One region of the Paucibacter soli genome, then DNA from elsewhere that is predicted to be linked to it. Evidence: predicted binding sites of a transcription regulator. Region 1 holds the regulator's gene; the other holds the start of a gene.

The links. Region 1 encodes LexA, which represses DNA repair genes until DNA is damaged. Its sites were predicted from a motif close to ACTGTATNNNNATACAGT; they were not measured.
Region 2: recA (recombinase RecA) is a predicted target of LexA. The motif match lies at 1,542-1,559, and genes of this name have one in related genera.

Annotation. Positions count from the first base shown of each region.
Region 1 is NZ_JBBHJW010000013.1:38,295-41,658, forward strand. Features, by position in the region: tRNA gene WG898_RS23030 (tRNA-Glu) at 1-9, shown strand, start outside; tRNA gene WG898_RS23035 (tRNA-Asp) at 92-168, shown strand; tRNA gene WG898_RS23040 (tRNA-Ala) at 254-329, shown strand; tRNA gene WG898_RS23045 (tRNA-Glu) at 418-493, shown strand; tRNA gene WG898_RS23050 (tRNA-Asp) at 584-660, shown strand; gene WG898_RS23055 (helix-hairpin-helix domain-containing protein) at 738-1,034, opposite strand; gene lexA (transcriptional repressor LexA) at 1,047-1,745, opposite strand; gene WG898_RS23065 (asparaginase) at 1,836-2,780, shown strand; gene WG898_RS23070 (organic hydroperoxide resistance protein) at 2,777-3,202, opposite strand; gene WG898_RS23075 (MarR family winged helix-turn-helix transcriptional regulator) at 3,227-3,364, opposite strand, start outside.
Region 2 is NZ_JBBHJW010000005.1:252,530-255,893, forward strand. Features, by position in the region: gene WG898_RS12750 (sensor histidine kinase) at 1-758, opposite strand, end outside; gene WG898_RS12755 (response regulator) at 774-1,454, opposite strand; gene recA (recombinase RecA) at 1,596-2,633, shown strand; gene WG898_RS12765 (regulatory protein RecX) at 2,650-3,144, shown strand; gene WG898_RS12770 (hypothetical protein) at 3,308-3,364, opposite strand, start outside.

The sequences.
Region 1 (3,364 bases):
GGGACGCCAAGTTTGATAAGGCTTGGCAATCCTTTGAACGCCAGTTTCGATGGAAACAGGAGTTTGAAGGTTTGCGTAACTTATCCCACGCGGAGTGGTAGTTCAGTTGGTTAGAATACCGGCCTGTCACGCCGGGGGTCGCGGGTTCGAGTCCCGTCCACTCCGCCAAGGTTTCGCTAGTACGGCGGCCATTCAGTTGGCCGCTTGTATTTTGAGAAGAGTATTTGACGCTTGAATGGCGCGCTGTCCTCACGGGGGTATAGCTCAGCTGGGAGAGCGCTTGCATGGCATGCAAGAGGTCAGCGGTTCGATCCCGCTTACCTCCACCATCAATTACCGGGCAATATGTCTGAGAATATGATTAGGATATGTCAGGTGGCGCGCGATTTAGGTTTATAATATTCACAAGAAGGTTTAGTCCCCTTCGTCTAGAGGCCTAGGACACCACCCTTTCACGGTGACTACAGGGGTTCGAATCCCCTAGGGGACGCCAAGTTTGCAAGGCTTGGTAAATATCGATGCGAGAGTATCGAGAATTTACAAAACTTGCCGATGCGATGAGTTATATAATGCTTGTCCATCTGGAGTGGTAGTTCAGTTGGTTAGAATACCGGCCTGTCACGCCGGGGGTCGCGGGTTCGAGTCCCGTCCACTCCGCCAACATTTTGTAAAAAACCCCGATTGCGCAAGCGGTCGGGGTTTTTGTTTATGCGCCAAATGCGACGCCAAATACTGCGCTAGATACTGCCGTAGAGCGCCTTGCGCTGCGGCGTGTAATGCCACCAGGGCGCGGCGGCAGCGCCGGCCATGAAGTCAACCGCCGCCATCAGGGTATCGAGCACGCAAGGGTCGTGGCGCTGCTCGGTGATGGCGCACAGCTGCTGGTAGAGCACAAAGGCATCGCGCCCGCGCAACTCGCCCGGCACGCGTATGCCCAGCAGGCGCAGATCGTCCACCATGGCGGGGCCGATATTGGGGATCTGCTCCAGCGTCACGCAATCGTCGCAATGCGCCGCCTTGCTCGGTTTCGCCATGGGCCTGCCGCCTCAGGAGAGAAACTGCGAGCGTATCAAGCCGACCGCCAGGCCTTCGAGCGCAAAGCTCTGATCGCCTTCGCTCACGCGTATGGGCTCGAAATCGGGGTTTTCTGGCAGCAGTTCAATGCCTTGCTTGCCGCGTTTGAAACGCTTCACGGTGACCTCATCACCGATGCGGGCGACGACGATCTGGCCGTTCCTGGCCTCGCTGGCACGTTGCACGGCCAGCAAGTCGCCATCCATGATGCCAATGTCTTTCATGCTCATGCCGCGTACGCGTAGCAAATAGTCCGGCTTGCGCGCAAACATGCCGGCCTCGACGCTATAGTTTTGCTCGATATGTTCTTGCGCCAATATGGGCGAGCCCGCCGCCACGCGCCCCACCAGGGGTAGGGTGAGTTGGTTCAGAGCCGGCATGGGCAGATTGAGCTGCATGCCGCTGACGCCGGTACGTGCCTCGCGCGCCAGGTTGAGGGCGCGCAGCGTGTCCGAGCGTAGCCTGATGCCGCGCGAGGTGCCGCCCAGCAGTTCGATCACGCCCTTGCGCGCCAGGGCCTGCAAATGCTCTTCGGCGGCGTTGGCCGAGCGAAATCCGAGCTCATGTGCAATCTCGGCGCGCGTGGGTGGCGCACCGGTTTGCTCGATGCTGGTGCGCACCAGATCGAGGATTTGCTGCTGCCGGGCTGTGAGTTTGGGGCTATCGTCCACGCTGACCTCGCTGGGAATGGGCTGAAACTGGCAGACCGAGCCTGTGCAGGTCTCTGATCATTTATCCAGCTACTGTATTTTCATCCAGGAATGAATAAATTGCAAAGCAACACCAATGACTTGATCGTGATCCTGGGCACTGGCGGCACGATTGCCGGCACTTCGGCGGACGCGGCGGACAACGTCGGCTACACGGCCGGCCAGCTTTCGGTGGCCAGCCTGCTGGCGGCGATTCCACAGCTGGCCGGGCGCAAGCTCGAGGCCGAACAAGTGGCCCAGCTCGACAGCAAGGACATGGACTTTGCGACCTGGCAACGCCTTGCCCAGGCCACCGCCAGGCAGCTGGCACGCCCCGAGGTCAAGGGCGTGGTGATCACCCATGGCACCGACACCCTGGAGGAAACCGCCTACTTCCTGCAACGGGTGCTGGCGCCGACCAAGCCCGTGGTGCTGACGGCGGCGATGCGCCCGGCCAGCGCGCTGGTGCCCGATGGCCCGCAGAACCTGGTCGATGCGGTGGCGGTGGCGGCGCAGGCGGATGCATGCGGCGTCTGCGTGGCCCTGGCCGGACGCGTGCACGACCCGGTGCAGGTGCAGAAGGCGCACAGCTACCGGGTGGACGCCTTCCGCTCCCGCGACGAGGCGGTGCTGGCCGTGGTGGAGGAGGGGGCAGTGCGCCGGCTGGGTGCCTGGCCGGCGGGCCAGCCCCTGGGCCTGTCGCGCATTGCCTGCGATACGCTGGCCTGGCCCAAGGTGCAGATCGTGATGAATCACGTTGGCGCCGATGGCAGCGTGGTGCGCGCCTTGCTGGCGCAGGGGGTGGCCGGCCTGGTGGTGGCCGGCACCGGCAATGGCACCTTGGCGCAGGATCTCGAGCAGGCCCTGCTGCAGGCGCAGGCCCAGGGCGTGCGCGTGCTGCGCAGCTCGCGTTGCGATGCCGGGCCCGTGATGGAGAACGAGAGCGGCCTGCCAAGCGCCGGCGCACTGTCAGCGGTGAAGGCGCGCGTCGAGCTGATCCTGCAGCTGCTGGCCTAGACCAGGGTCAGCGTCACCTCGATATTGCCGCGCGTGGCGTTCGAATAGGGGCAGACCTTGTGCGCAGCGTCGACGAGGGCCTGCGCGGCGGCGCGCTCCATGCCCGGCAGGCTGATGCGCATCGCCACCTGGATGCCGAATCCGGCCGGGATCGGGCCTATGCCCACATCCGAGGTGATGGAGACATCGGCCGGAATCGCGAGCTTCTGCGCCGCGGCCACGGCCTTCATCGCGCCGATGAAGCAGGCCGAGTAGCCTGCGGCAAACAGCTGCTCGGGGTTGGTGCCGGGGCCGCCGGCGCCACCCAGCTCGCGCGGCGTGCTGAGTTCGATCTTGAGCGCGCCGTCCGAAGACTGCGCCGTGCCATGGCGGCCGCCGGTGGCGGTGGCGGTGGCGGTGTAGAGGACTTTGTCGAGAGCCATGATGCTTGCTTCCTTGGGGAACGGTCAGGTGGTGGCGGCGTTGCCGAGCTGCGCGCGCAGCGCATGCAGGCGCCGGGTGAGGGAGCTCAATTCATCGAGCGAACAGGCGCTGGCGCAGGCCAGGGCCTTCGGTATGGGTTTGGCACGCTGCCGCAGCGCAAG
Region 2 (3,364 bases), on a different contig from region 1:
TGCTTCTGGCTGCTGATGGACTGGTCCAGCCGCTCCAGCAAATCGTTGATGGCGCGCACCAGCGGCGCGACCTCGTCGGGAATGCGGCGTTCGTCGATGGGGCTCAGGTCCGAGCTGTCGCGCGAGCGGATGCGGCGCTGCAGGTCGTTCAGCGGCGCGATGCCGCGCGCCAGCGCCAGCCACACCAAGAGCACGGCCAGCGGCAGGATCACGAACTGCGGCAGGATCACGCCCTTGATGATTTCGTTGGTGAGGCGCGCACGCTTGCCCAGGGTCTCGGCCACCTGCACCAGCATGGTCTTGCCGCTGGGGCCCATGCCTTCGGGCACCACCCACAGATAGGCCACGCGCACATTCTCGTGGTCCACCTCGTCGTCGCGGAAGTGCAGCTCCCAGGGCACGATGGTTTCGTCGGCGGTGGGCACGGGCAGGTTGCGGTCGCCGTTCAGGTACTCGCCGCGCAGACCCAGCACCTGGTAGTAGATGGTGTCGGCTTCGTCGGCGCGCAGCAGCGCCGCCGCCTCGGGCGAGAGCGCATAGCGCGAACTGGCCTTGCCGCCGCGCGGCTGCTCGGCCGCCACCTGCAGGCCCAGCGAGCGTGCCATCTCGCCCAGCTCGCGGTCGTAGGGCTTGCTGGCAATGCCCTGCGCCACCAGCCAGGTCAGCGCCACGCTGATGGGCCAGATCACCAGCAGGGGGGCGAGCATCCAGTCGAGGATCTCGCCGAACAGCGAACGTTGCCCGTTGTCAGCGGCCATGCATGACGCCGGGGGTCAGGTCTTGACTTCCTGGATCTTCTCCAGGCAGTAGCCCAGGCCGCGCACCGTGGCGATGCGTATCGGGCCCTGCTCGATCTTCTTGCGCAGGCGGTGGATATAGACCTCGATGGCGTTGTTGCTGACTTCCTCGCCCCATTCGCACAGGCGCTCCACCAATTGGTCTTTGCTGACCAGCCGGCCGGCGCGCTGCAGCAGCACCTCCAGCAGCGAGAGCTCGCGCGCCGAGAGTTCCACCATCTGGTCGTTGATATAGGCCACACGGCCGGTGGCATCGAAGGACAGCGGGCCATGCTTGATGACGCTGGAGGCGGTGCCCAGGCCGCGTCGGGTGAGGGCGCGCACGCGCGCTTCCAGCTCCTGCAGCGAGAAGGGCTTGGCCATGTAGTCGTCGGCGCCCAGGTCCAGGCCCTTGACGCGCTGCTCCACGCTGTCGGCCGCGGTGAGTATCAGCACGGGTACGGCGCTGCCGCGCGCGCGCAGCTTGCGCAATACCTCCAGGCCGTGCAGGCGCGGCAGGCCCAGGTCCAGAATCACCAGATCGAATTCATGCGAGGCCAGCGCGGCATCCGCTTCGGTGCCGGTGCCCACCTGGTCCACGGCATAGCCCGAGGCGCGCAGTGAGCGCAGCAGGCCATCGGCCAGCACTTGGTCGTCTTCAGCGATCAGGATGCGCATCTTTTCTCCATGGGCCGGGTCAGGGATGCCGGCGCCTGTCCCTCATTCTATGGAGCCGCCCGCTTGCCGAGCGGCCTCGCATAAACTACTGTACGAATATACAGATTGCGCCATAATGCGCGCATCAACCGGAGAGCATTCATGGACGCCCCAGTCAAAGCCATCAACACCGAGAAAGCCAAGGCCCTGCAGGCCGCACTTGCCCAGATCGAAAAGCAATTCGGCAAGGGCTCCATCATGCGCCTGGGCGAGGGCGAGGTGATTGAAGACATCCAGGTGGTGTCCACCGGCTCGCTGGGCCTGGACATCGCGCTGGGCGTGGGCGGCCTGCCGCGCGGCCGGGTGGTCGAGATCTACGGCCCCGAGTCCTCGGGCAAGACCACGCTGACCCTGCAGGTGATCGCCGAGATGCAAAAGCTCAGCGGCGTCTGCGCCTTCATCGACGCCGAGCATGCGCTGGACATCCAGTACGCGCAAAAGCTGGGCGTGAACCTGCAGGAGCTGCTGATCAGCCAGCCCGATACCGGCGAGCAGGCGCTGGAAATCGTCGATGCCCTGGTGCGCTCGGGTTCGGTGGACCTGATCGTGGTGGACTCGGTGGCCGCGCTCACGCCCAAGGCCGAACTGGAAGGCGAGATGGGCGATGCCCTGCCCGGCCTGCAGGCCCGCCTGATGAGCCAGGCCCTGCGCAAGCTCACCGCCACCATCAAGAAGACCAATTGCATGGTCATCTTCATCAACCAGATCCGCATGAAGATCGGCGTGATGTTCGGCAGCCCCGAAACCACCACCGGTGGCAACGCGCTGAAGTTCTACGCCTCGGTGCGCCTGGACATCCGCCGCATCGGCTCGATCAAGAAGGGCGAAGAGGTGATCGGCTCCGAGACCAAGGTCAAGGTGGTGAAGAACAAGGTCGCGCCCCCCTTCAAGACCGCCGAATTCGACATCCTCTATGGCGAGGGCATCAGCCGCGAGGGCGAGATCATCGACATGGGCGTGGTGGCCAAGGTGGTCGAGAAGTCCGGCTCCTGGTATGCCTACAAGGGCGAGAAGATCGGCCAGGGCAAGGACAACGCACGCGAGTTCCTGCGCGAGAACCGCGACGTGGCCATCGAGATCGAGAACAAGGTGCGCGAGTCCATGGGCGTGCCGCTGCTGACCGAGAGCGAGGCAGGCTGATCAGCCTAGGCAGGCCATGGTGCGCGGACAGCCGCTGTCGCTGAAGGCGCGCGCCATCGGCCTGTTGGCGCAGCGCGAGCACAGCCTGGCCGAGTTGCGCCGCAAGCTGATGCGCTTGACGCGGCAAAGCAAGGATGCAGCCGCGCAGGATGGCGAGGTGGCCGGGCAGGATCCGGCGGCCGAGGTCGATGCCCTGTTGGTCTGGCTGCAGGCCCAGGGCTATTTGAGCGAGACGCGCTTTGTCGAGTCGCGCATCCATGCGCGCAGCCAGCGCTATGGCAATCTGCGTATCCAGCAGGAGCTTGCTCAACACGGGCTGCGGCTCGAGGCCGAGCAGCTAACCAGGCTGAAGGACGGCGAATTCGAGCGCGCGCGCCAGATCTGGCAGCGCAAATTTGGTGGCGAGGCGCCGGTGGATGCGGCCGCCCGCGCCAAGCAGATGCGCTTTCTGGCCGGGCGGGGCTTTTCGCCCGAGGTGATACGCCGCGTGCTGCGCGCGGACGACGAATAGCTGGCGCAAGGGCTCCGAGCGGACTTGAGTTGGCGCAAGCTGGTGCCAGGAGCACCCCCGCCAAGGTCCTTGTTGACAGCCTCGTGAAAGCCTTGATGCAGCGCAGCATGCTACATTGGCGCACTGCGCAAGGCGTGCTTGCCGGCCTCCGACGGCCCGCGGGCTACATTTTCGCGCCAAGCCGTCCATGCGTTTCATGTCCCTGCCCAGCCTCTGCCCC